One region of the Paenibacillus vulneris genome, then DNA from elsewhere that is predicted to be linked to it. Evidence: riboswitches for the same ligand, from Rfam matches in the RefSeq annotation. Region 1 holds a riboswitch; the other holds the start of a gene.

The links. A riboswitch is a leader RNA that binds a small molecule or an ion and turns the genes downstream of it on or off. The one in region 1 is predicted to bind cyclic di-AMP.
Region 2: it holds a riboswitch for cyclic di-AMP, as region 1 does, so the genes downstream of both, ABEA66_RS28185 (hypothetical protein) here and ABEA66_RS04335 (C40 family peptidase) in region 1, are expected to answer to the same signal.

Annotation. Positions count from the first base shown of each region.
Region 1 is NZ_BAABJG010000004.1:29,559-41,869, forward strand. Features, by position in the region: gene ABEA66_RS04325 (M1 family metallopeptidase) at 1-1,870, shown strand, start outside; gene ABEA66_RS04330 (hypothetical protein) at 1,886-2,701, shown strand; cyclic di-AMP (ydaO/yuaA leader) riboswitch at 3,152-3,289, shown strand; gene ABEA66_RS04335 (C40 family peptidase) at 3,295-3,765, shown strand; gene ABEA66_RS04340 (NADPH-dependent FMN reductase) at 3,961-4,506, opposite strand; gene ABEA66_RS04345 (DoxX family membrane protein) at 4,729-5,298, shown strand; gene ABEA66_RS04350 (exodeoxyribonuclease III) at 5,497-6,264, shown strand; gene ABEA66_RS04355 (sugar O-acetyltransferase) at 6,643-7,209, opposite strand; gene ABEA66_RS04360 (2,3-butanediol dehydrogenase) at 7,579-8,634, opposite strand; gene ABEA66_RS04365 (LacI family DNA-binding transcriptional regulator) at 8,920-9,945, shown strand; gene ABEA66_RS04370 (sulfurtransferase) at 10,063-10,905, opposite strand; gene ABEA66_RS04375 (GNAT family N-acetyltransferase) at 11,073-11,570, shown strand; gene ABEA66_RS04380 (4a-hydroxytetrahydrobiopterin dehydratase) at 11,565-11,876, opposite strand; gene ABEA66_RS04385 (hypothetical protein) at 11,911-12,204, opposite strand.
Region 2 is NZ_BAABJG010000036.1:103,393-115,703, forward strand. Features, by position in the region: gene ABEA66_RS28135 (ABC transporter permease) at 1-232, shown strand, start outside; gene trxA (thioredoxin) at 307-630, opposite strand; gene ABEA66_RS28145 (hypothetical protein) at 685-1,068, opposite strand; gene ABEA66_RS28150 (RrF2 family transcriptional regulator) at 1,224-1,655, opposite strand; gene ABEA66_RS28155 (hypothetical protein) at 1,838-2,110, shown strand; gene ABEA66_RS28160 (hypothetical protein) at 2,188-2,358, opposite strand; gene ABEA66_RS28165 (histidine kinase) at 2,396-4,720, opposite strand; gene kdpC (potassium-transporting ATPase subunit KdpC) at 4,762-5,385, opposite strand; gene kdpB (potassium-transporting ATPase subunit KdpB) at 5,446-7,497, opposite strand; gene kdpA (potassium-transporting ATPase subunit KdpA) at 7,517-9,196, opposite strand; gene kdpF (K(+)-transporting ATPase subunit F) at 9,254-9,331, opposite strand; gene ABEA66_RS28185 (hypothetical protein) at 9,458-9,856, opposite strand; cyclic di-AMP (ydaO/yuaA leader) riboswitch at 9,991-10,142, opposite strand; cyclic di-AMP (ydaO/yuaA leader) riboswitch at 10,300-10,493, opposite strand; gene ABEA66_RS28190 (VOC family protein) at 10,907-11,338, opposite strand; partial or broken gene ABEA66_RS28195 (helix-turn-helix transcriptional regulator) at 11,452-12,311, shown strand, end outside.

The DNA.
Region 1 (12,311 bases):
ACGTATGAACGAGCCAGCAACGCCGGCGCCTCCCAGCTTGCCGGCCAAGCCTATCGAGAAGCCTGCCCCGCAGCCGCTCAGCTCCCGCATCGTCGAGTATCATATGAACGTCGAGCTGGATGCGGCGAAAAAGCAGATTGCCGGCACTCAGACGCTGACCTGGAAAAATCCCGGAAGCCAGCCGGTACAAGAGCTTTACTTCCACATGTACCCGAATGCGTTCAAATCCAAAAAAACGACCTTCATGAAAGAGTCCGGCGGCAAGCTGAGGGAAGATAAAAGCACAGAAAACAATACAGGGAATATGGACATCAGCAGTATCAAAACGTTAGAGGGCGAGGAGCTCGTCTCCAAAATGGAGTATGTTCAGCCCGACGACGGTAACAAGGATGACCAGACCTTGATGAAAATCACCCTGCCCAAGGCGGTGAACCCCGGAGAGCGAATCACGCTGAAAACCAACTTTTCCGTTCAGTTCCCTTCTGTGTTCGCCAGGATGGGGTACGCCGACGATTTCATCATGGCTGGGCAGTGGTTCCCGAAGGTAGCCGTCTATGAGCCGGCAGGTACCAGAGGACGCACGGCCGAGGGCTGGAATTTGCACCAATATCACGGCAATTCGGAGTTTTATGCGGATTTCGGCATTTTTGACGTACGCATCAAAGTGCCGTCCAGCTACACAGTTGCAGCCACCGGTTTTCCGACGAAGCCGCCTGCGGACGACGGGAAGACGAAAACCTATTCGTTCTATTCCGATGACGTGCATGATTTTGCCTGGGCCGCCTCCCCTCATTTCATTTATTATGAAGAGCCCTACGCCACCCAGCAAATTCCGGGCGTCCGCATCAAGCTGTATCTCGATCCCAAGCACGAGCAGCTGAAAAACCGTTACATGACCGCCGCCAAAAAAGCATTGGCACGGTTCTCCCAATGGTATGGCAGCTACCCGTACTCCACGCTCTCGATCGTTGTACCGCCCGAGAACGGCAATGGAGCAGGTGGCATGGAATACCCGACACTCGTCACCGGTTGGGGAGCAGCCAGCGAACAGCCGGACCTGGAGCTTGAGCGGGTAATCGTACATGAAATTGGACATCAATTCTGGTATGGCATGGTCGCGAACAACGAGTTCGAGGAAGCTTGGCTGGATGAGGGCTTTACCTCCTATGCCGAGGATAAGCTGATGGAGCTGGAGTACGGCGTTAAGCCGAATCTGCTCGTGGAGTCCAGCTATATGACTTCTCCGGCAGCGCTCAAGCTGGATTCCTGGGCGTACCGGGGCCACAATCAATATGCCGAGAACGTCTACATCCGGGCCAAGCTGGTATTAAAGTCGCTCGAGCAGCAAATCGGCCGGGATACGATGGACCGTGTGATGAAGACCTATTTCCAGCGCTGGAAGTTCAAGCATCCGACGACCTCCGATTTCCAGAAGGTACTGGAGGACGTGACCAAGACGAGCTGGGCAGCCTTCTTCGATCAATATGTCTATAACGGCCTTATGGTAGACTACGCCGTGACCGGCATTCACAGCAAGCAGGTTGTCCAGGAAGGACAGCCCTTATATGAGAATACGGTCCGTATTCAAAGGTTCGGGGGAACCTATTCTACGATTCCCATCCGCTTCCATTTTGCCGATGGCTCGCAAATTGATAAAACCTGGGACGGGATCGACGCCGACGTCCAGTTCAAGCTGAATCACACGGCGCCTTTGGATTACGCTTCTATCGACCCGCATTACTCTATCGTGCTGGAAAACAAGCGAATCAACAGCTTTATGAAAACTAATGTGGACAGCAAGCTATCCATTCGCTGGAATGTCGGTGTGGTCAAATTAATCGAGACCTTGTTCGGCTGGGTCGCATGGTGAGGTGAGCAAGCGCTTATGTTGAATTTAATAAAAAAAGGATTGGGCTTAACCTGGAACCAGCCTTTTACCGTATGCACTCTATTTATTTATAATCTGCTGTGGGGGCTCGGGCTCTTCGAATGGATCCACTCCATCGTCTTCCCCTTGCTCCGCCGCTATCCCGGCAAAGAGCAGGCCCGTGAAGCGGTACAGCTCTTCTGGATCGAAGGCCAGTTCCAATTGACGAAGACCGACCTCGTGCAGCCTTACCTTCTGTGGGGGCTCGGGCTGCTGCTGGCCCGCATGCTGCTCACCCCGGTGCTGAACGCCGGTGTATACTACTCACTTAAGCATACCGAATTAAACGCCGGTTACCGGTTCGTCCAAGGGATACGTGAGCTGACCTTACCGTTCTTCGGCTACTATCTGGCCCAAATGGCGCTGCAGCTCGGCCCGCTGTACTGGCTGATCCCCAAAGCAGCCCAGCTGTACAGCAAGCAAGCAACACTGTATGCGGCTGCGCAGGAATTGCTGCCTTGGCTCGGCGCCTATCTGGCCTACATGTTTATTCTGCAGACGCTGTTTATGTATCTGCAATTCGGGAAAGTATGCGGAAAGTCATCCTTATTCTCCGTATCCCTCCTGCTGCGCAACGTTCTTCCTGCCCTGTTGATCGCTGTCACGGTCGCACTGATCGGCCTTCTTATTACCGCCGCCGTCGTGACATCCACCATGATATGGGCCGGATTCCTTGCTCTTCTCGGCTTTCAAGCCTACCGCTTCATCCATATGTTCTGCAAAATGTGGGAGATCACGGCTCAATACGCGCTTTGGTCCGCCAAAAGCGAATAGCTTCCCCCGATGTCCTGACCGGCAGAGAGAAACAAACGGACCCGCTAAATTTTAAAAAACATCAAAAAAACCGTCCGCTTCCCCTTGGAAGCTGCGACGGTTTTTTCGTGTTACAGGGTTCAGGGTTACATCCCAATTCATGCCACCCGATGTGAGATAACAGATTTTATCCATAAAGTCAATAGCCCGTTAAATCGGGCAACCTCACTACAGACAGTAATGTTCCACGATTTGGACGACGCCCATGTCAAACGACTCAGCATTTTGTCGAAATATGGATGGAAACGCCCCGTTTCCTCCCAATGATTTTTCATTGTAAACCTTTTCATCTACTGCTTTTTTAGAAATTTCGAGAAATATAGCAAAAAAACCTTTATAATTGTGAACTTTTTATGACAGCGGGAGGAAAACTGCATATTTGATCGAATTGTTGTAGTCGTAACAAAAATAACGTACATATTGCCGAATTTCCACAGCGGAAAACGGGGGATCCAAATACCCGGGTGAATTGATCTCGCAACAGAGTGATCATAGGGAGCCTTCAACCGAACCCTTAAGCTAACCTCGTAGGCATCGGAAGGGGAAAATTTCCTTTGAAAAAGTTTTTTGGTTTTGCCGTTTCTGTGGCACTGTTTTGCAGCATTCAAGTAGGAAGCGCTTTTGCGGAAACGCCGCTAAGTCAAGCCGTGAACGAAGAGCTGGGAGCGCCTTATAAATGGGCGGGCACCACAGCAAAAGGCTTTGATTGCTCCGGCTACACTTCCTTCGTCTTCGCAAAATTCGATATCGATTTGCCTCATACGTCTAAAGGACAAGCAGCGATCGGTACAACGGTGTCCCAAGATGAGCTACGCCCAGGCGATCTTGTGTTCTATAACACGGATGGCAAAGGAATCTCACATGTCGGTATTTATGTTGGTGACGGAAAGTTCTACCATTCCGCCACAAACAAAGGCGTTACCGTGACCAAGCTTAGCGATTCCTACTACGCCAAGCGTTTTGTCACAGCGAAACGCATCCTGTCGGAAGAGCAGTACCAAGCTGTGATGACCGACAGCAAATAGAAGCATCGCGCAACTATTTTTTGAAGCCCTCAGCGTTTGCCTCCGTTACGTCTCCAGCGTCCGGACAAGCCTGCAGGGCTCTCTTTCTTCTATACGATTGGTTACCCGAAAAAGTTCCACTTGAACCCGTTTTCTCGCCCTTCCAATTTCGACCAGGTGAGTAAACCTAGAGACTCACGTCTCGAAAGGAATCCTTCACTCGCTTCCCCGCTTCAGTACCGCATCCGACATCCTTACAAGCAATCGCCTTATCTCCTCAGCCGCTTCCGCATCCGTCCATTCGCCCCGATCGTTGATCTTTTTGGATACGAGTGGAATCGACAGCTGTCCTCCTTCGAACAGGTGAGCGGTTAGCATGCCTAAAGTCAGCATCAGGGAAGCATGAGCCACCTTCCCTCCTGTCGCTAGCGGGGAAGCGCTTATGGCGGCCGTCGGTTTATTCATCAGCTCTCCCGACGAGACCAGCCAATCCAACGCGTTCTTCAGAACGCCGGGCACTCCATTCGCATATTCCGGCGTACAGATCATCACTCCATCTGCCGCTTGCAGCGTCTTTCGCCATACAGCTACCGAAGCCGGTGGAGCATCTCCATCCAAGTCGGGATTAAAATGCGGGAGATCCCCTATCCCCTCAAAGCTAACCAGCTCCATCCCCTCCGGCACCAAAGCCTCTGCGGCCTGCAGCAGCCTTGTATTAGAGGATTCCTTGCGCAAGCTGCCGGAAATCGTTACGATTCTCATTCTGCTCCTCCTCCTTTTCGTCATGATACGATTATAACCTACCGGAGTAAGGAAAGCCTTATAAGCCCTGGAACTTCTTGGATGCTACAGCCATGATGATGGAAATAATACATTCTCAGGCATCTTGTGATAAATATCACATATAATTATTCGAGCTCCAGCTACAATAAAGCCATCCAATATATCCCACAGCGAACGGTTTTACATTGAGGAGGTTATTCCATGAGCAAGCACGAAATCGTAATACCCGAGAATCCCGTTTCCCATTTTTTATTCAGCAGCACCCGGGCAGGTGTGATTTGGTTAATCATTCGCCTCTATGTCGGCTACACTTGGGTTACATCCGGGTGGGGAAAAATAACGAACCCTGCATGGACCGGCGATAAAGCGGGAACCGCTCTAACAGGATTTATCAAGGGGGCATTGGCCAAAGCCGAGGCCGGCAAGGATGTTACCGGCTGGTATGCGGGCTTTCTGGAGCACTTCGTACTGCCGAATGCCAAGGTGTTCGGATTCGTTGTCGCCTTCGGCGAGCTGCTCGTAGGACTCGGATTGATCCTGGGTCTGTTAACCGGCATCGCAGCCTTCTTCGGCGGCGTTATGAACGCCAGCTTCTTATTCGCCGGAACCTTGAGCACGAACCCGATTTTATTTATTTTGGCCACATGGCTGGTGCTGGCATGGAAAAATGCAGGCTGGTACGGGTTAGACCGCTGGGCGCTGCCTTTCCTCGGTACGCCTTGGGGACGCAAAGCATCGACCGAAGGCTTCAAGTCCGCCCCGCCGCTGTAAACGCAAGCTTATCAATGGATAAGTACATGAAAAATCAGCAGCAGAAGGAACAACCCGTCCGCCGGTAACCCGCGGGCGGTTTTTTTTGCGTCCTCTCCCTCCACGCATCCAGGTACGAACCATTCACCTCTACTTGAACTATCAATCTATGATACACTGAATAAATAGATGACAAGTAAGCGGTAAGGAGATAAAGCAATGAAACTGGTATCCTGGAACGTCAATGGTTTACGTGCTTGTGTTAACAAAGGTTTTTACGATTATTTCAAGGAATGCGGAGCCGATATATTCTGTGTTCAGGAGACGAAGCTGCAGGAAGGACAAATTAGCCTGGAGCTAGGAGATTCCTACTATCAATATTGGAATTACGCCGTTAAGAAGGGGTACTCCGGCACCGCCGTCTTTACCAAGATAGAGCCGCTTTCCGTGCGATACGGCATCGAAGAGGACCAAGAAGAAGAGGGCAGGATTCTCACGCTGGAATTCGAATCATTTTATCTAGTCAATGTGTATACTCCCAATGCCCGTCGCGACCTGTCCCGGTTGGCGTACAGACTGGAGTGGGAGGAAAGGTTCCGCGCCTACCTTCAACAGCTGGACGAACAGAAGCCTGTTATCGTTTGCGGGGACCTGAATGTGGCGCATCAGGAAATAGACCTAAAAAATCCGAAGTCCAATCAAAACAATTCCGGCTTCACTCCGGAGGAACGGGAGAAAATGACGCAGCTTCTGGAGGCGGGATTTCTCGATACGTTCCGGCATTTCTACCCTGACCGGACAGATGTCTACAGCTGGTGGTCCTTCATGCCCAAGGTAAGGGAGCGGAATATCGGATGGCGCATTGATTATTTTCTGGCTTCCTCCCGACTTGCTCCCTTCTTGCTGGATGCGCAAATAGATACGGAAATCTTCGGCAGCGATCACTGTCCCGTGATTCTTACGATGTCTGACGAGATTAGCGGCTAAAAAAGACATGATGATAGATAAGATTAAGCCTATGCAGCGGCCCCTCCCTATTTATTGTTCACGATGACTGCACTCATTCGACTTAACTCAAGCCACCTCTCCGGTGGCTTTATTCTGTTGAAAAACCTATGAAGCTTGAACCATTTTCAATATATTCCAGTGGGGTATACCCCTCCAGCCGCTGTTGAAACCCATGAATTAGATTAGATTTAGCGGTATTTTCACGGGTTTCAAAGGCGGACGTAAACTCCTCCGAGGCATACCCCACCTCCATATATAGCATAGTTCTCGCAAAACTAGTTTTTTCTACAGCCTGAAGCCATCTCTCTGATGGCTTATTTTTTTCTTTATCGGTATTCGTTTGTTAAAAAATGGCTATTAAACATCGATGGTCTTAATAACCTTCGCAGGATTTCCTCCTACGACAACATTGCTAGGAACATCTTTGGTTACAATTGCCCCGGAAGCTATTACCACATTATCACCGATAGTAACGCCGGGATTAATAACGGCTCTTCCACCTATCCAAACATTATTGCCAATCGTTACAGGCTTCCCAAACTCAGCCCCAGAAACTCGTTCAAACGGGTTTAGCGGGTGTGTGGCCGTATAAATATGTACGCCTGGTGCTATAAAACAATTTTCACCGATACGGACTTCACACACATCCAGAATAACGCAATCGAAGTTCGCATAAAAATGGTTGCCTACATGAATGTTGTAGCCGTAATCGCAACGAAATGTCGGTTCCATATACAGGTTTTCACCGGTTGAACCAAAGAGCTGTTTGAGCAATTCCGTTCGTTTATCATAATCCGTTTCTATCGTTTGATTGAACAGTCTGGTCAGCTTTCTAGCGTTCTCACGGTCTTTGGTTAATTCCGGATCGGAAGCAAGGTATAATTCTCCGGCTAACATTTTCTCTTTCTCGGTTTTCGTATTCATCTTGGACATCCTTTCGTATAGGAATATCTTCATGGAATTGAGTTACAAGCCTAATAATGATCCAGACGCTTGCTTGCGGTGCCTCTAAACCGTCCCCAGCTTCCAATGTAGCATATTTCTGTCAAAGCCGGGTTATTCAACAAACGGACCTACAAAAGGACCTTAGCTTCGTAATTTTGCGAGGCCCCGAAATTAATTTATAGCTCTATAAAGAAAAAAAGGGCGTGACCACCGCCTCCCGGCAGTCCGCCACAGCCCAAATTCATTGGTAAGGGACTACGTTCATGAAACAAGGGGAGCCCGGGTGCGGGCTTCCTTATGCTGTGCCGCATCCACTTGGCTAGGCTCAGCTACAGGTACAACACAGGATTACTTGCTTTTTGGAGAAACCAAAATTTTGATTTGGCTCTTCTCCTTGATGAGAGTCTCGAAGCCTTCCTCCACAATATCGGAAAGCGGAATCCGCTTGGTCACCAGCTTGTCGGCGGGGAAATATCCTTGCTCCATCAAGCTTATGACGGCAGGGAAAATATCACGGTAGCCGATGATCCCGGCAATATTGCGCTCTTTCAGCACGATTTGGTTAGGATGAATAGATGCCTCACGCTCGAAAATGCTGACGATCATAATTTGACCGCTGATTTTTGTCGAAGCAATGGCTTGGTTCAATACGGCCGGAACGCCGGTCACTTCATAGCATACATCCGCTCCGCCGTTAGTAAGGCGCTGGATTTCTGACACAATGTCCGTTTCCGCCGGATTCAAGACTATGGCTCCCAGCTCTGCCGCTTTGCTGCGTCTCTCCTCGGACAGCTCCACCGCATAAATTTCCGATGCGCCGGAAGCCTTCAAAGCTTCGATCAGCAGCAAGCCGATCGGGCCTGTCCCGAATACAACCGCGCGGTCGCCTACTTTCAGCTGGCTCGAGCGAACGGCGTACAGGACGACAGCCGAAGGCTCAACTAATGCGCCTTGCTCATAAGATAGACTGTCCGGAATTTTGTGCACCATATGCTCATCTGCCGCAACATATTCCGAGAAGCCTCCTCCGCCCCCGGCCAGGCCCAGGAAGCCCATTTTGTCGCAAAGATTGTATTTGCCGTGTCTGCAGGATTCGCATGTGCTGCATGAGAACACAGGCTCGACCACCACACGGTCTCCAACCCGGAACCGGGTCACCCCTTCGCCGACCTCAACGATTTGTCCGGAAAACTCATGGCCCATGACGATAGGCGCTTTTTCATTCGTAAGCGGATGGGGCGTTCCCTCAGGAATAAAAATAGGACCTGCAGCATATTCATGCAGATCGCTTCCGCATATTCCGCACGCCTCGATTCTGATTTTGACCTGCCCTTTCTTAGGGGTAGGCTCATCGATCGTCTCTACGCGCAAGTCCTTCACACCATGCCATCTTAACGCTTGCATATTAGTCATCTCCCTGTAGGAATTAAGAAATAAATGATATGATTTCCCATTTACAAAGGCATAATAGGAAACGTTTCCGGTAACTATCATGTCACAGTTTCGACAAACTGTCAAATAACAAAACGGGGATCCCACCTGCTTATTTGCCGTAAAAACGAGTCCTATCCCGTGGTTTGACCGCAATCCCGTTTTAGGAAGGATAGGCTATGATATAATAAAAATAGAACTCCCATCTCGCGGAAATATTACGGAAACGATTCCGGAATGAAAGGAACATTCCTTCGTATGACGAATAACAAAAAGCTGACGATCGAGGATGTCGCCAAAAGAGCCGGTGTCGGCATCGCCACCGTGTCCCGGGCGCTTAATAATCATAAAGGCATCAGCGCCAAGACGAAGGCCAAAATATTGCAGGTCGTAGAAGAGATGGGCTTTACGCCCAACACTTCGGCCCAGAGCCTCAAAATACGCCAAACACGCCAGATTGCGCTGGCGGTCCCCGATATCCGGAATGCTATCATTCCGGATATTGCATGGTCGGTCGAGCAGGCGGCCAAGCAGCATGGGTACAGAGTCGTGCAGATCAATACGCTGGGGAATGCCATGCTGGAGCTGGAGACGCTGAGGGAGCTGGACAAGCTGCATGTTGACGGGCTTGTCATTATGCCTCTGGCGTATCCCAAACAGCTCGAGCCCATGATAAATCAGGCCGTGATCCCGGTATCCGTCATCAACTACGGCAAAAAAATGAGCGAGGACCTCAACGCGGATATTGTCGGCATGGCCCGCCAGGAGGGCAAGCTGGTGATGGAGCATTTACTGCAGATAGGGCGGACCCGAATCGCTTATGCAGGTGCCCCGAAGCAAAAGATTGAGGAGCGTTATTTTGCTTACGAGCAGTCGCTTAACCACGTGGATCCGTCCCTTGTCTATTTCGGCGAAGATTTCTCCTTTGAAACGGGACGGCAGGCGGCCAATTATTTTTACAGCCTGAAGCATATGCCGGACGCCATCTATGCGGTGAATGACATGGTTGCCATCGGCATCGTAAACCGGCTCAAGGAGCTTGGCGTTCGAGTGCCGGAGGATGTGGCGATTGCGGGCATCGATAACAATCTGTGGGCGACCGTAACGACACCGCAGATCACCTCCGTCTCCATCATGGGCAGCGAGGTCGGAAGGCTCGCGGCGGAGCTATTGCTCAAACGCATTCAATATCCGAACACCTCCGGCTATGAACGGGTAGAATTCGAGCCCCGGCTTATTGTCAGGGAGTCTACTGTCAAAATGAATCAGTACGCCAAAAGCTAACTCCCCCTCTCAGCAAGGGGAATAGGCATTGTAACAAGCCAAAGAGGGCTGCTGCAGGGTATCATCCTTCCCCTGCCGCAGCCCTTACATTGTGCGCATAAACAGTTATGCGCTCTCTTATTCTTCCACTGTCGCGATCGGATTGTCCTTGTACGAGATCCAGTCGCTCCAGCTGCCGGAATACAGCTTCACGTTCGCCAAGCCCGCTTCCTTCATCGCCAGCACGTTAGGACAAGCGGTAACGCCTGACCCGCAGTACACGATAACCTCATCGGCCTTTTGCAATTGTGCGAATTGCTCACGAAGCGCCGCCGCATCCTTCCAGCTCCCCTGTTCGTTCAGGCTTTGCTTCCAGAAGTAATTTTTTGCCGAAGGAATATGTCCGGCCACCGGATCAATCGGTTCCTCCTGGCCAAGATATCGGCGCTCTTCACGAGAATCGACCAATACCGTCCCTGGACGGCCTATGCGCTCCTTCACTTCCTCCATGCTGACCAGCATCGAGCTCTGCAGCTTGGGCACGAATACAGCCTCGTGCACAGCCGGCGGCTCGTCGGTTACCGGGTAGCCTGCGGCCTTCCACTTGGAGTATCCTCCGTCTAACACAAAGACTTGCGTATGTCCTGCATATTGGAGCATCCACCATAAGCGGGAAGCCATGGCTCCGCCCTGGTCGTCGTATACGATAACCTTCGATTCGCTGCTGATGCCGGCGGATCCCATAATTTGCGCAAAGCGGTTCATATCCGGAAGCGGATGCCGCCCTCCGTGCTCCGATATCGGGGCCGACAGGTCTTGTTCCAAATCGATATAAACGGCGCCGGGGATATGATCCTGCTCATACGCCTTCCGTCCTGCTTCCGCGTTGCCCATTCCCAATACGAAACGACAATCTATGATGACGACAAACTCATCTGTTCCATGCTCGAACAACCATTCCTGAGATACGATATGCTGCATCGAAGGTTCACTTCCTTTGCTGAAGGTAAATGTTTTCTTCTAGTATACAACGGAACGGCAGAGGAACAAAATGTGGAAATATTCAAGGAAAGCCGCAGGTCGACAAAAAAGCCCGCACTCTGTACAATGGAGTATGGTAATTATTTGGAAAAGGAGATGAGTGCGCCATGCACACGACATCCCAATTTCGTGTCGTCCCCTTAACGGAAGATCATTGCCGCGATATTTGCACGTGGGAATATCCCGTTCCTTATAACGTATACAACTGGCGGTCCTGGGAGCTGATGGTTGCGGAACAGGAGGAATTCGCCGATGCGGCGCTTCGGGAGGAGCAGTACCGCGGTGTCGTCGATTCCGACGGCTTGCTGGTGGGCTTCGCTCAATTCTTCCCTTTGGTCGGCGTGACCCGGCTCGGTCTAGGCATGCGCCCGGAGTTTTGCGGACAGGGGTACGGGGTTGAATTCGTACGCACCATCGTAACCGAAGCCAAGCAAAAAGCACCTTCCAACGAAATCGACCTGGAGGTGCTGATCTGGAACATCCGCGCTTACCGCGTATATGAGAAAGCAGGCTTTGTGCAGACCGATACCTACGAGCGGAAAACCCCCACTGGGATGGAAACGTTCCACTGCATGGTCTGGAAAGGCTCCGCTGAGCCGCTATAAATCGGCGTATCGCTCGAACACGGCGTCATAGCGCGAAGCCGCCTCGAAATCAAGGTCCGTCAAGCCTCCTGCCCGCCAGGAGGTCAGACGCAGCCGCACCAGCTTGTAATCGACAGCAATGAACGGATGGTGATTCAGCTCCTGCTCCGATATCCGGGCGATCTCCTGAACAAATTGAATCCCGTCCATATAAGCCGGAAACCGGTACGATTTGACGATCCATTTGCCGTCCTCCCTGCTCCAGCCGTCCGCTTGCCCGAGCCTGGATACGATCTCTTCCTCCGTCAGCTTCGTCAATTTCATCATGGCCATCCTTCCCCTGAACCGTCCGCGCGAGCCGCTATACCAGGTAAACCACGCTGATCAGCTTGCCCTCATGGTAAACGACAATCACATGCTTTTCCCGGTCATGGCTCACCGTGCAGCTGCCGACGCGCATTTTGGGCTCCGTACCCAAACCGTAGAACAGATCGTCAGCCAGCGTCTTGATGCATTCCTGCTGCTCCTCGCCGTCCAGCTCATTCCAATCCTCCGGTGTCATTTCCAAAAAAGAATAACATTCGTCGATGCTGTGTAAAGCTTGGGTAAAGTCGTCAATAATGTCATTATATTCTCGGGCGAATTTAATTCCCATGCAACGTCAGTCCTTCCGGGTTGAAAATGGAATGAAAATGCTTACTAAGCATTTTAACCTGAAAATTCCTTCTCATGCAACCGCACGGAAATAAAGCATTTGTATCC
Region 2 (12,311 bases), on a different contig from region 1:
AACCATTGCGGGATTAATGTCCCTCGCCATGCCTACCGAATCCGTTCAGCATCGCATGCTCTCCGAGATGTTCTATCTCCCCGAGCTGCAGGGGATTGCAGAACTGGACTCCGCTCTCGGCCCGTTCGGCATCGGCCAAGTCCCATCCAATTCGTTTTTACTCTATGCGGCTTGTTATACCCTCGCTGCGATAGCAGCAGGATTATTCATGTTCAACCGCAAGGATTTATAACGTAAAAAAACAACCCTACGGTTTCCCGGATGATCCAGGTACCCGCAGGGTTGTTATGTTTTTATCCTTTTCCATTAATTGGCCAAATGGGGCTCTACCCAGGACAGCATATCACCCAATGGTCTGAAACCGACAGCTGTAGCCACTTCGACGCCGTTTTTGAACAGCTTCATAGTCGGAATGCTCATAATACCGTAAGCTCCGGGAGTTTCCGGATTATCATCCACATTCATTTTGGCAATCGTCAGCTTGTCACCCAATTGCTGGCTCATCTCTTCCAGAACAGGGGCGATCATTTTGCAAGGACCGCACCACGGAGCCCAGAAATCTACCAACACGACACCTTCTTGAGCAATCGTTTCTTTAAAATTGTGATCTTCTACTTTAATCAAAGACATAGTATGCACTCTCCTTTAAATAGGATTAACCTTGATATATATCAACCTAAACTATTAATCGATTCGAACTCGACTAATAGAAGGGCCTGAACCGTATCCATGGAAAGGCTTGTCGTTACGGTTTGGATCAAATTGCAGCATACGGAGATTCGCGTACAAATCGTCAAACCATTCCTGATCGCGAGTCATTAAGGCCAGATCCATCAAGCTGCGGAGACCCGCTTCTACCGGCACATAATCGGTCAGCTTAGACAATTTGCCCAACGAGCTGGTAACGACTTGACCGATCGCTTCTTCATGATCGCATTGGGTAACCCGAACCTTCACCGTCCCATAGGCATCAATGGATTCCACATAGCCTATAAATTTCTCATCCTCCGCCGACGTTCCGCTAACCCAATCGCTTACCTTAATCCAATCCTGACGGATCGATGTCATTACTGCCACTCTCCTTCCTCAAAATAAGGATCTGCTTAACTGAAATGAAACGAATTACAGTTTACCTGCCATTTACCAAGGCTTCCTTGCCGCAAACGATAGGCATACCCTAACTGAGATCTTATTCGTAACAGTTTGGCCCGGAAAAAGAAACGCTAACGTTTCTTCTCTTGCTCTCGACGCAGCCGCTCCAATACATCGCGGATCGTCCATTGACCGAAATATTCAATCAATTGCTTCTCCGCCCCAGCGAATATGTCATCCATCACCACAGCCATATTACATGCAATCATACAATCCTGCTCCACGTCGCCCGAACACCATCCCGGCTTGACGGACCCCATAGAGGTTAAACGATACATCTCAGCCAGTGTGACCTGTGAAGGATCGCAATGGAGCAAAAATCCTCCCCCGGTTCCCTCCTTGGCGGCTACATAACCGTGCTTGCGAAGCAGCGCCATGACTTTGCGCACTCGCGCTGGATGGGTGCATACATTGTGGGCGATCATATCGCTTGTGGCCATATGATCGGGTCTGTAAGCGAGCAATACCAGACTATGAACCGCTATTGTAAACTCGCTATTCACAGTGATGCCTCCTCATAAACCTGATCGCTATTTGCTGCTGTTTGCCTTTCATACTGTTATTATATCGATTACAGTTGGAAGTGTCAAGGGCCTTTGCATGTATAGAAACGGCCTTGAGAACAAACGATAAGCTATGCTTTGCCGTACGGAAACTGCTGAAAAGCTTTAAGGAGTTGAACTGCATGTCACAGTATACCGATCATTTTATTAAAGAGTTAATCAGCAAGAACAATGACCTGTTTACCGAGCAGGATTTTACAGAATGCCAGAAAGCGGTCAAGGACTTTACAGGGCTGGTTGCCAACCTGGAAACGACCCAATACAATTTTCGCAGGAAGCTGTCGGATGTGGCCGATAAAAATCCTCATGATATCGAGAAGGTTGTTTATCTTCAAGGCATGGTAGACGGAATGAACCTAGTGATTGGTCCCTTGAAGCAATTTATGAATCAGTAACCGGCACTTCTGCGCTCTAATCCATGACGAAAGGGGCCTTTCCCGGTGAAAAGCCCCTTTCTTAGCGATATTTCCTATTAATGAATAATAAACTGGATAATACCCGAAATAATGATGGCCTGGCAAAACGAGATGAGTATTCTTTTCCGCACGGCCGCTTTATGCGTCTGACGCGTATTGTCGAACATATTGATAAACAAGTACCCGGATACAAATAAACAAATAAATACGAAAATAAAGATTCCCATTGCTCTCTCTCCCATGCTGATATGCTGTGATACTGGCTTAAACTTGAAATTTCGGGTCAAAGTCGGCAACGACAAGCACATCCATATGGCGAGAGGAGCGAAGCAGCCTCTTCACCAAAGATTGATGCCACCATTCCTGCCATAGCGTTCGTCTGGATTGCCCAATAATCATCTGTGTTGTCTTAACCTCGCTGGCTTTAGCAGCCAACACATCCGCGATCTGATGTCGGCTTGCGGCTGATAAAATGTGAAACTTTCCTCCGAGTCTTTCCGTCAGCTGCCCGATGGCATCGAGCCTTTCCGATAGCTCTGGAGTAACCGCTCTGTTATCCGGCTGTACAAAAGTCACTATCCATATGGCCTTAAGCCGGTGCGCGATGCGAAATCCTCTGCGGATCAGCCTCTCCGCATGCGGTGAGGTATTGACGCATACGAAGATAACCTCCTGCCTCCGCCATGGTCCTCTCAAGGCCCCTTTGCGCTCCCAGGATTCGAGCCGTTCGTCCACGTCATCGGCTATCTCCCGCAGCGCCAGCTCACGCAAAGCAATTAAATTCCCTGTTTTAAAGAAATTCCCCAGTGCTTGATCTACTTTCTCCATGGCATAAATTTGGCCGTCCTTCATCCGCCTCCGGAGGGATTCGGGCGCCACATCAATAAGCTGCACTTCATCAGCCAGCCACAGAATGTGATCCGGCACCGTTTCACGGACCCGGACCCCCGTGATCTGCATAACGGCATCGTTAAGGCTTTCCAGATGCTGCACGTTCACCGTGGAAATGACAGAGATGCCTGCATCCAATATTTCCATGACGTCCTCGTAGCGTTTTTTATTCCTGCTGCCGGGGACATTCGTATGGGCCAGCTCGTCGACGAGCACAATTTCCGGCTTAAGCCGAAGGATCTCCTCCGTATCCATTTCCTCCAGCTGGGCGCCGCGGTAATCGATCACCTTGCGCCGTATGGTCTCCAGCTGCCCGACCTGCGCCAGCGTTTCCTTCCGGCCATGGGTCTCCAGCAACCCGATGCGCACTTCCGCTCCTTTGCGCAGCAGATCGTTGCCTTCACGCAGCATCGTATACGTCTTGCCTACACCTGGGGCTGCTCCAACGTATACCTTGAACCGGCCGCGCCTGATCTGCTCGATTCTTCGCTCAACCTCCTGCGAGCTCAGCCTCCTGTAGGGATCCTCGGCCGGCTTCTTGCGCTTGGCGGGAAGAATACGTTCTCCTTCGTGCTCCGCTCTGTCGGCTACGATGAAGATGTCTATGTTTCTCGTTTGTTGAAGCATATCGTGAACGATAGAGCCTTGCCAAAGCTCCTGCCAGCGCGTCTGCTTGGAATGGCCCATCACGATTCGGGTTATATTATGCTCTACCGCAAACTGCACCAGCATGCCGGGCAGCGCTCTTCGCGAGCAGAGCGGCAGCTCCTCGAAGCTGCCCCCGACCTTTTCGACCAGCTTCATGATAGACCGCTTGAAGGCGGCCTCCTCTCTGCCCAGCTGCTTCTTATTACTCACAAACGTAACGACATGAAGATCCCCGTTCAGCCGCTTGGCGATCTGCTGGCCTCTACGGACATGGATCGATCCGTTCCAATGGTACTGCGCCGATACCAGGATGCGTTCCCCTGCCCCCGATGGGCCAAGCAGCCCCATTTCCTCCCTATATTTTTCGAGTGATTCGTTCACTCCCTCCGCCACAAGACGGAGCGACAGCTCGCGAAGGACGGCGAGATTGCCGCGTTGAAAGACATCGGCGTCGCCTTGGAACCTCAAGTTGCCTTCGGCGGCACGGGCTAACATCGTTTCGGGTGTTACGTCGATCAGGACGACCTCATCCGCCAGCTCCAGCGTATCGGAAGGGACGGTTTCCCTAACCTCCATACCGGTCCTCCGCTTTACCAGGTCGGTGACTCCTTCCAGCTCGTAAACATTAATAGTCGTGATAACGCTAATGCCGTGGCTTAGCAAATATTTGATATCTTCTAGTCGCGTGGGAAACCGGGCGTCCTTGCGGTTACGGTGAGCCAGGCCGTCAACCAGAACAAGCTCGGGATTGCGTTCGATCAGCTGCTCGAGATTCAAATCCTTCTTCTCCACGCCGTCCTTGAGCCAATGAATGCTGGGAATGCGCTCGAGATCGCCGATCTGCTCCACCGTGTCCGGTCTTTGCATCGTAGACACGGCGCAGATAACGACATCGATGCCCTGCTGCTTGTGCGCATGTCCTTCGCGCAGCATGTGATACGTCTTTCCCGAGCCGCTGACCGCGCCGATGTAGACCTTTAGCCGCCCGCGGTGTAGCTTGGATATGGATAATAAGATTTCCTCGGGCGTCTTTCCTCTAAAGGTCTCCATCTCGGCGCCTCCCTGCTGAGCCTATGGACTTCAATGAAGCATCATTTATGGGTCAATGCCTCCAAATCGATGTTGAGCTTAAGCACGTTCACTCTTGGCTCACCGAACAATCCCAAGTCTCTTCCTTCTATATGAGCATCCACCAGCTTGCTCAGCTGCTCCTGCGGGATGCCCGTCAGCTTGCTGATTCGGGGAACCTGCGCTTGAGCCGATTCCGGGCTGATGTGCGGATCGAGACCGGATGCGGAGTTCGTAATCAAATCGATAGGCAGCTTGCTGATCGGAACATCGGGGTTGTTCGCCTTCCATTCCTCGATGGAAGCTTGAGTGCGCTTGATCAGCTCCGAGTTGGACGGGGCATAGTTGTTTGTTCCCGAAGCTTCCGCCTTGTATTCGATACTCGATACCCGTCCCTGGAACCATTTCGGATCGGTAAAGCTTTGTCCGATCAGCTCGGAGCCTACAATCTGTCCCGAGGCATTGCTCACCAGACTGCCATTGGCTTTGCCCGGCATCAACACTTGAGCCAGACCCGTGCATACCAGAGGATATACAATCCCGCACAGAACAATAAAAACGACGGCAATCCGAAGCACGGTAAAGAAGGAAACCGTTCCGGCGCTTGGATGCGCCGCTGAAGCTGTAGCCGAAGTCGAAGGTTTCATACTTTCTCATTCCTCTCTGATTCGGGGCCAAGTCCATGGACAAAGCCCCTTCCTCTATCTTTACATCCATACATTCACGATCAAATCGATGAGCTTGATCCCAATGAACGGTACGATGACCCCGCCTAGTCCGTACACCACGATGTTTCTGCTAAGCAGCCTGGATGCGGTCATGGGCTTATAAGCCACTCCCTTCATCGCAAGCGGGATCAGCAGCGGGATAATGATGGCGTTAAATAGCAACGCCGATAGGATAGCCGACATCGGGGAACCGAGCCGCATAATGTTCAAAGCCTCCATTTGCGGAATAGCTAAGGTGAACATGGCAGGGATAATAGCGAAATATTTGGCTACGTCATTTGCAATGCTGAACGTGGTCAGCGCACCGCGTGTCATGAGCAGCTGCTTCCCTATGGCAACCACTTCGATGATTTTAGACGGATCGGAGTCCAGATCGACCATATTGGCCGCTTCCTTGGCCGCGACCGTTCCGCTGTTCATCGCCAGGCCCACGTCCGCCTGGGCGAGCGCCGGGGCATCGTTCGTCCCGTCGCCTGTCATTGCGACCAGCTTGCCTTCCGCCTGCTCCCGGCGGATCACCGCTATTTTATCCTCCGGCTTGCTCTCGGCGATAAAATCATCCACTCCCGCTTCACGGGCAATGGTCGCCGCCGTCAGCGGATTATCCCCGGTACACATGATGGTTTTGATCCCCATCCTGCGCAGTTCTTCAAAGCGCTCCTTCATGCCCGGCTTCACGGTATCCTTCAAATAAATCAGCCCGTACAGCCGTTGATCTACCGCCACCGCCAGAGGCGTACCCCCTTCCGAGGCAATGGCGTTGCTCCTGCTCTCCAAATCCGCCGGGATGATGCCGCCTTGAGCGATGACCCACTGCTTCACCGCATCGACTGCCCCCTTGCGAACCTTGCGTCCATCCGCCAGATCGATACCGCTCATTCGGGTTTCCGCTTTGAATTCGATGAATTCGCCGCCTTCTCCAAGCGCTTCGTCATAGCTTAGGCCCTGCTTCTTCATCCATTCCAGTACGGACCGGCCTTCGGGAGTTTCATCCTTTATGGAGCTGACAGCCGCCCATCCGGCCAAGTCTTCTATACGTTCCGACCCGATTGGCAGCATATCGCTTGCCATGCGGTTCCCGTAGGTGATCGTTCCTGTTTTATCAAGGATCATCGTATTGATGTCCCCGGCTGCTTCCACCGCTTTGCCGGACATAGCCAACACATTGAATTGGGTAACCCGGTCCATACCGGCAATCCCTATGGCCGACAACAAGCCTCCGATCGTTGTCGGAATCAGACACACGAGCAATGCGATTAACACCGGAATCTCCAGGCGGATCTCCAAATAGCCCGCGATAGGAGCCAAGGTCACGACAACGATCAGAAAAATAAGTGTCAAGCTGGTCAGCAAAGTATTCAATGCCAGCTCATTGGGCGTCTTCTGGCGCTTGGCGCCCTCGACCAGCGATATCATCCGGTCTATGAACGATTCGCCGGGATCGCTCGTAATCCGTACTTTAATTTTGTCGCTGACGACGCGTGTTCCGCCGGTGACGGAGCTGAAATCTCCGCCGGCTTCCTTGATAACGGGAGCAGATTCCCCTGTAATCGCCGATTCGTCGACCGAAGCCAGCCCTTCGATGACTTCGCCGTCACCCGGAATCATTTCCCCTTGGGACACGACGACCAGGTCCCCCTTGCGCAGCTCGGTAGAAGGCACCACCTTGATACCGGAGCCATTATTCACGATTTTGTTCGCCGTAATTTCCTGCTTGGTCTTTTTGAGAGAGTCGGCTTGTGCCTTCCCTCTCCCCTCCGCCAGCGCTTCCGCGAAATTTGCAAATAGTACGGTGAATAATAAAATAACGAATACGGTAAAATTGAAGCCTACGCTGTTCTCCGTTCCAAAGTAGCCAGGAAACACGGTCATAAGCAGCACAACCAAGGTGCCCGCTTCTACAACGAACATGACGGGATTTTTCATCATCACAACCGGATTCAGCTTCAAGAAGCTTTCTTTAACGGCATTCATGACGATCGCCGAGTTGAGCATCGATTTCCGATGCTGGTTTGCATTCATCTTGCTCATACAGTTTCGCCTCTCCCATTTAACGAATCGTTACATGTTCTGCGATAGGCCCCAGCACGATGACCGGCAGGAACGTCAGCGCTCCGATAATCAATATTGTACCTACCAGAATTCCTACGAACAAACGGTTATCCGTTCTGAACGTGCCGATGGTCTCGGGCACCCATTGCTTGCGTACAAGGGAACCCGCCACTCCCAAGAGAGCAATCATCGATATATAACGACCGAACAGCATGACGACACCGGTGGATATATTCCAGAACGGCGTATTATCGCCTAAGCCTTCAAATCCTGACCCGTTATTGGCGGCCGAGGAGGTATACTCATACAAAACCTGCGATATCCCGTGATAGCCCGGATTTGATATAGCTGCCCTTCCTAACTCCGTTGCCAGTGCAAGAGCCGTGGGCATCAGAATAATGAAAGGATGCGCCAGAATCGCTATAGCAATCAGCTTCATTTCACGCGGCTCGATCTTTTTGCCGAGAAACTCCGGTGTACGTCCCACCATCAAACCGGCCAGAAACACTGCAAGAATGGCATACATCAGCATATTGACCAGTCCTACGCCTTTCCCGCCGAATACGCAGTTCAGCATCATCAAAGCGAGCGGTGTGATTCCGCCGAGCGGCGTCAGCGTATCGTGCATATTATCGACTGAGCCGGTTGTCGCCGCCGTCGTTACCGTTGTAAAAAGCGCTGTTTGCGCGATACCGAAGCGGACCTCTTTCCCCTCCATACTGCCCTGCGAAGCGTCGATTCCCAGCTTGTTCATCAGCGGGTTCCCCGCCGATTCCGCCGTATAGATGAGCGACAGGAACACCAGGAACAAGATCATCATCGCCGAGAATAGAACCCAGCCCTGCTTCCGATTGCGTGCAAAAAGTCCGTATGTGTACGGAAGGGCAGCCGCCAAAGACCACATTGACAAAATTTCAAGCACATTCGTCAAACCGCTCGGATTTTCAAAGGGATGAGCCGAGTTGACTCCGGAAAAGCCGCCTCCGTTCGTTCCCAGATGCTTGATGGATTCCAGTGAAGCTACAGGCCCGATAGCGATCTGCTGCCGGCCTCCCTCCAGCGTGTTGACGGTTAAGGTCGGCTGCAGCGTTTGCGGCACATGAAGCGCTACAAGCACCATCGTGACCCCAATAGCGAGCGGGAAAAATACCCGGATATGCGCTTTGACAAAGTCTTCAAAAAAGTTCCCGATTGTCTCTCCCTTGCTCGTGATACCGCGTATAAAAGCAATAGCTGCGCACAGCCCTGTCGCCGCCGAGGTGAACATCATCATCGTAATGACAGCCATTTGCGAGAAGTAGGATAACCCCGACTCCCCGCTGTAATGCTGCAGATTCGTGTTGGTCATAAAGCTGATGACCGTATTGAACGACAGCGTTTCTTCCATATTGTCGATACCATTCGGGTTCAGCGGCAAATCGTTTTGAACCCGAAGGAGGAGATAGCCGATCGCCACAAAGACGATATTCGTCAGGATGAAGCTTAGAGCATACGTCTTCCAAGTCATCCCTTGGCGGTTCTTCAGGCCTGTTACCGCATAGATTGCCTTCTCCACAGGAGCAAACCAGGTATCCGTACGATTGCCTTCATTGGAAAAGACGTGATATAAATAGGTCCCTAATGGTTTGACCAGCAGGACTAGAATGACAATCACGACGGCGATTTGCAATATTCCCATTATCGTTTCCTCCTAAGAAAGCTGTCTTCGTCTGCTGAGCTTTCCTGAAAGAAATGCTCAGAATTTTTCCGGATGAATCAGGGCATAAGCCAAATAAATGAAGAGAAGCACAGTGATGACAGCGATAACCGTCATGATCTTTCGCCTCCTGTCTCCTCAACGACCCGATTGCACCAAGACAAAAAGCCGTAAAACAAAAGGTACGTTACTGCCAGCAGTACTACCATATATACATCCTGCATAGGAATGCCTCCGTCCGCATTAATTCATCAAGAAAGATACATCATGGCTTGAAGTATGAATGACATGGTCAGCTCCCAGACCTTTATAGACAAGCCGCGGATTCATATTATGCGTTACCACGCAAATTTCTTTGGATGTCCAGGTCCTGCATATTTGAATGAAACGGCAGCACAAGTTCAAGGAGCTTTCAAATAAAAAGACTTTACCGATCGGAAGGTCGGGCAATAGCCATGACTCGCATTCCGATGTATCGATCCAAATCATATGCTTTACGCCCAAGCTCTCTAGACGCTCCTGCTCCGCCCGGCTGTTCGTAATTGCTGCGAACGGAATGCCTTTGGACAGCAGCAGCCGGATAAATCCTTCTCCGGTTTTGTTGGGCGCCGATACAAGAATAAATTCTTGAGCGGCGTTCATCTTCACATTCCTCCTAATCTCTCAAGAGAAGGCAGCAGGATCAGGGCACAAAAAAAGAAGCCTGCGAAAAGAGGTGAACTCTTCACGCGGCTTCTTAAAGCACAGCCATAGCTGTACCTAAGCACACGATCATCGTTGCCTCTCTCGATACGCTTACGAGGTTAGCTGCCGGATTCGGGCGTGAGAGTCGCCCTACCTGAAATTTCAGGATTCACCCCATGAGCCGGTAAGCTCGTTGGTTCCCCCGTTCCTTAATTAAGCACTAAGGATTCAGCGATACATTGCAAGGTCATATTCATCAAGTTTTATGGAAACATTCCATATCGTTTTTCAATAGAAGACGCAAGAAGACCACAGAGGCTTAAGCCCTGTGGTCGTTAATAGCGATCACAAGCTTCATCATCCTCTCTCCATAGACCCTTTGAACTTCTGCATAGCGAAGTTCAAAGTCTGTTCCACGCTGACGAGGTTAGCTGTCGGATTCGGGCGGTGAGAGTCGCCCTACCGGCAGGCGCAAGCTAGCTTTGCACCCTTCGGATTCACCCCAAGCGATATGCGGACGGCTCTCACACCGAACGGATATCACTGTGTTGGTTCCCCCGCTTTCCTATAGAAGGAAATTAAGCGATCAGAATTTGGAAACATTGTTTTTTTCAAATCATGAATTGTATATTACGCCAGTTGCCCTTAACTGTAAAGAACACTTGGGAGACTTGTGCGATGAAATTACACCAACGGCCAGGATGGCAACGCTTACTTTACATGCGATCTCCAGATAACTGCTTCCTGCTCACTCTATCTCCATTTTTCACAAATTGATTCCCTTTGATTTCCTGCGCTTCAGCACCCTCTTTATCCAAAATGCGCTTAGATAAAGCCAACCGTTTTTCTCTGCAATGCTGATTGCGTCAATCCGGTTTTTGGCTTCGAGCTTTTGCTGAAAGAACAAAATGTAGTTCCCACGCAGCAGCTTATACGGTAAAATTATACAGGATCATCAATTATTCATAAAAGAACCGGGGATTCCTCCCCGGTCAAAGCCTTTTATTTTCAGCTCCAACTGCTCGTTGTATCATTCATGAAGAACTGGAACGTAATGTTAAAACGATCTTTCACTATTCCGAAGCACGGACTGAATTCAGTTTCCTGCAGCGGGAATATCACTCGCCCTTTTTCACTCAATTTAGTAAACATTTCTTTAATCTCGTTTTGCTGCGTCGCTGTAATGCAAATATTCACCTGATCTCCAATTACATAAGGTTGCCCCGGAAAGATATCAGCGACCATCAAATCATTTTCACCGGTTTGCAGCACGGCATGGGAAATGCGGGTTTTCACCTCTTCAGGTAAACCATCGGCATCCTTGCCTTCCCCGTACGTAGTTTTGAACAGTAATTTCGAGTTCAACGCTTCCTGGTAAAACTCAATTGCTTCCGCAGCTTGTCCATCCAGCATAATAAACGACGTTGAGCGCATTGACATTCCAACATCTCCTTTTAAATGAAATTGTCCAATTTGGGTTGTTTTGGACTTGATTAGCATCATATCGCGCAATAGTGACAATACTTGTCGCAATACACGAAATGGAGTTTATAATGGCAAAGTCCAAACGACTGATCGAGATTATGATGATCATCAACAAAAAGAAGTCTTTCAACGCCAAAGAGCTTGCCGATGAATTTGGAGTTTCCACGCGGACGATTATGCGGGATATGCAGGAGTTGAGCGCGCTGGGGGTTCCTTTTTATTCGGAGGTCGGTCAGCATGGGGGATATAAGATGCTTAACGAGAGAATGCTGCCCCCGGTTGCTTTTACGGAAGACGAAGCGCTTGCTGTATTTTTTTCCAGCCATGCATTGAGGCACTACGAGAATCTTCCTTTTGAGGCGGAAACAGATTCCGTGCTGCGGAAGTTTTACTCTTATATGACGGAAGATATTCGGGACCGTATCGACCGGATGCGGAAACGATTTGATCTGGTTACGCCGATGAGATATGCAAGCACGCCTTATTTGAGCTTATTGCTGGATGCTGCGATCGATCAAAAAGTGGTGCGCATGGAGTACGAATCGAAACAGCATAAGCGGTTAAGAGATGTCCAGCCGATCGGAATTTATGCCAGCAATGGGTTTTGGTATTGTCCGGCCTATTGCTTTCACCGCCAAGAAATTCGCTTGTTTCGCTGTGACCGGGTTAAATCTGTTGAACTTTCCGAACTGAAAGCGATCGATTTGACGCAAGTGCATACAGGAAACTGGGAGTCTTACATGGAAGAGGAAAGTCCGGCAATGGAGCTTTATGTTGAGCTTACGGGGTGCAGAGATGCCAATCCGAAATGTGGCCAGCGCACAAATTGCAAATTCATGTTAGAGAAGACGGCACAGGATGGCTGGACGATCAAATCCCCACAAGCAGCCTTCCATTTTTCGGCCAATTTTTTATTGGATTGGGTATG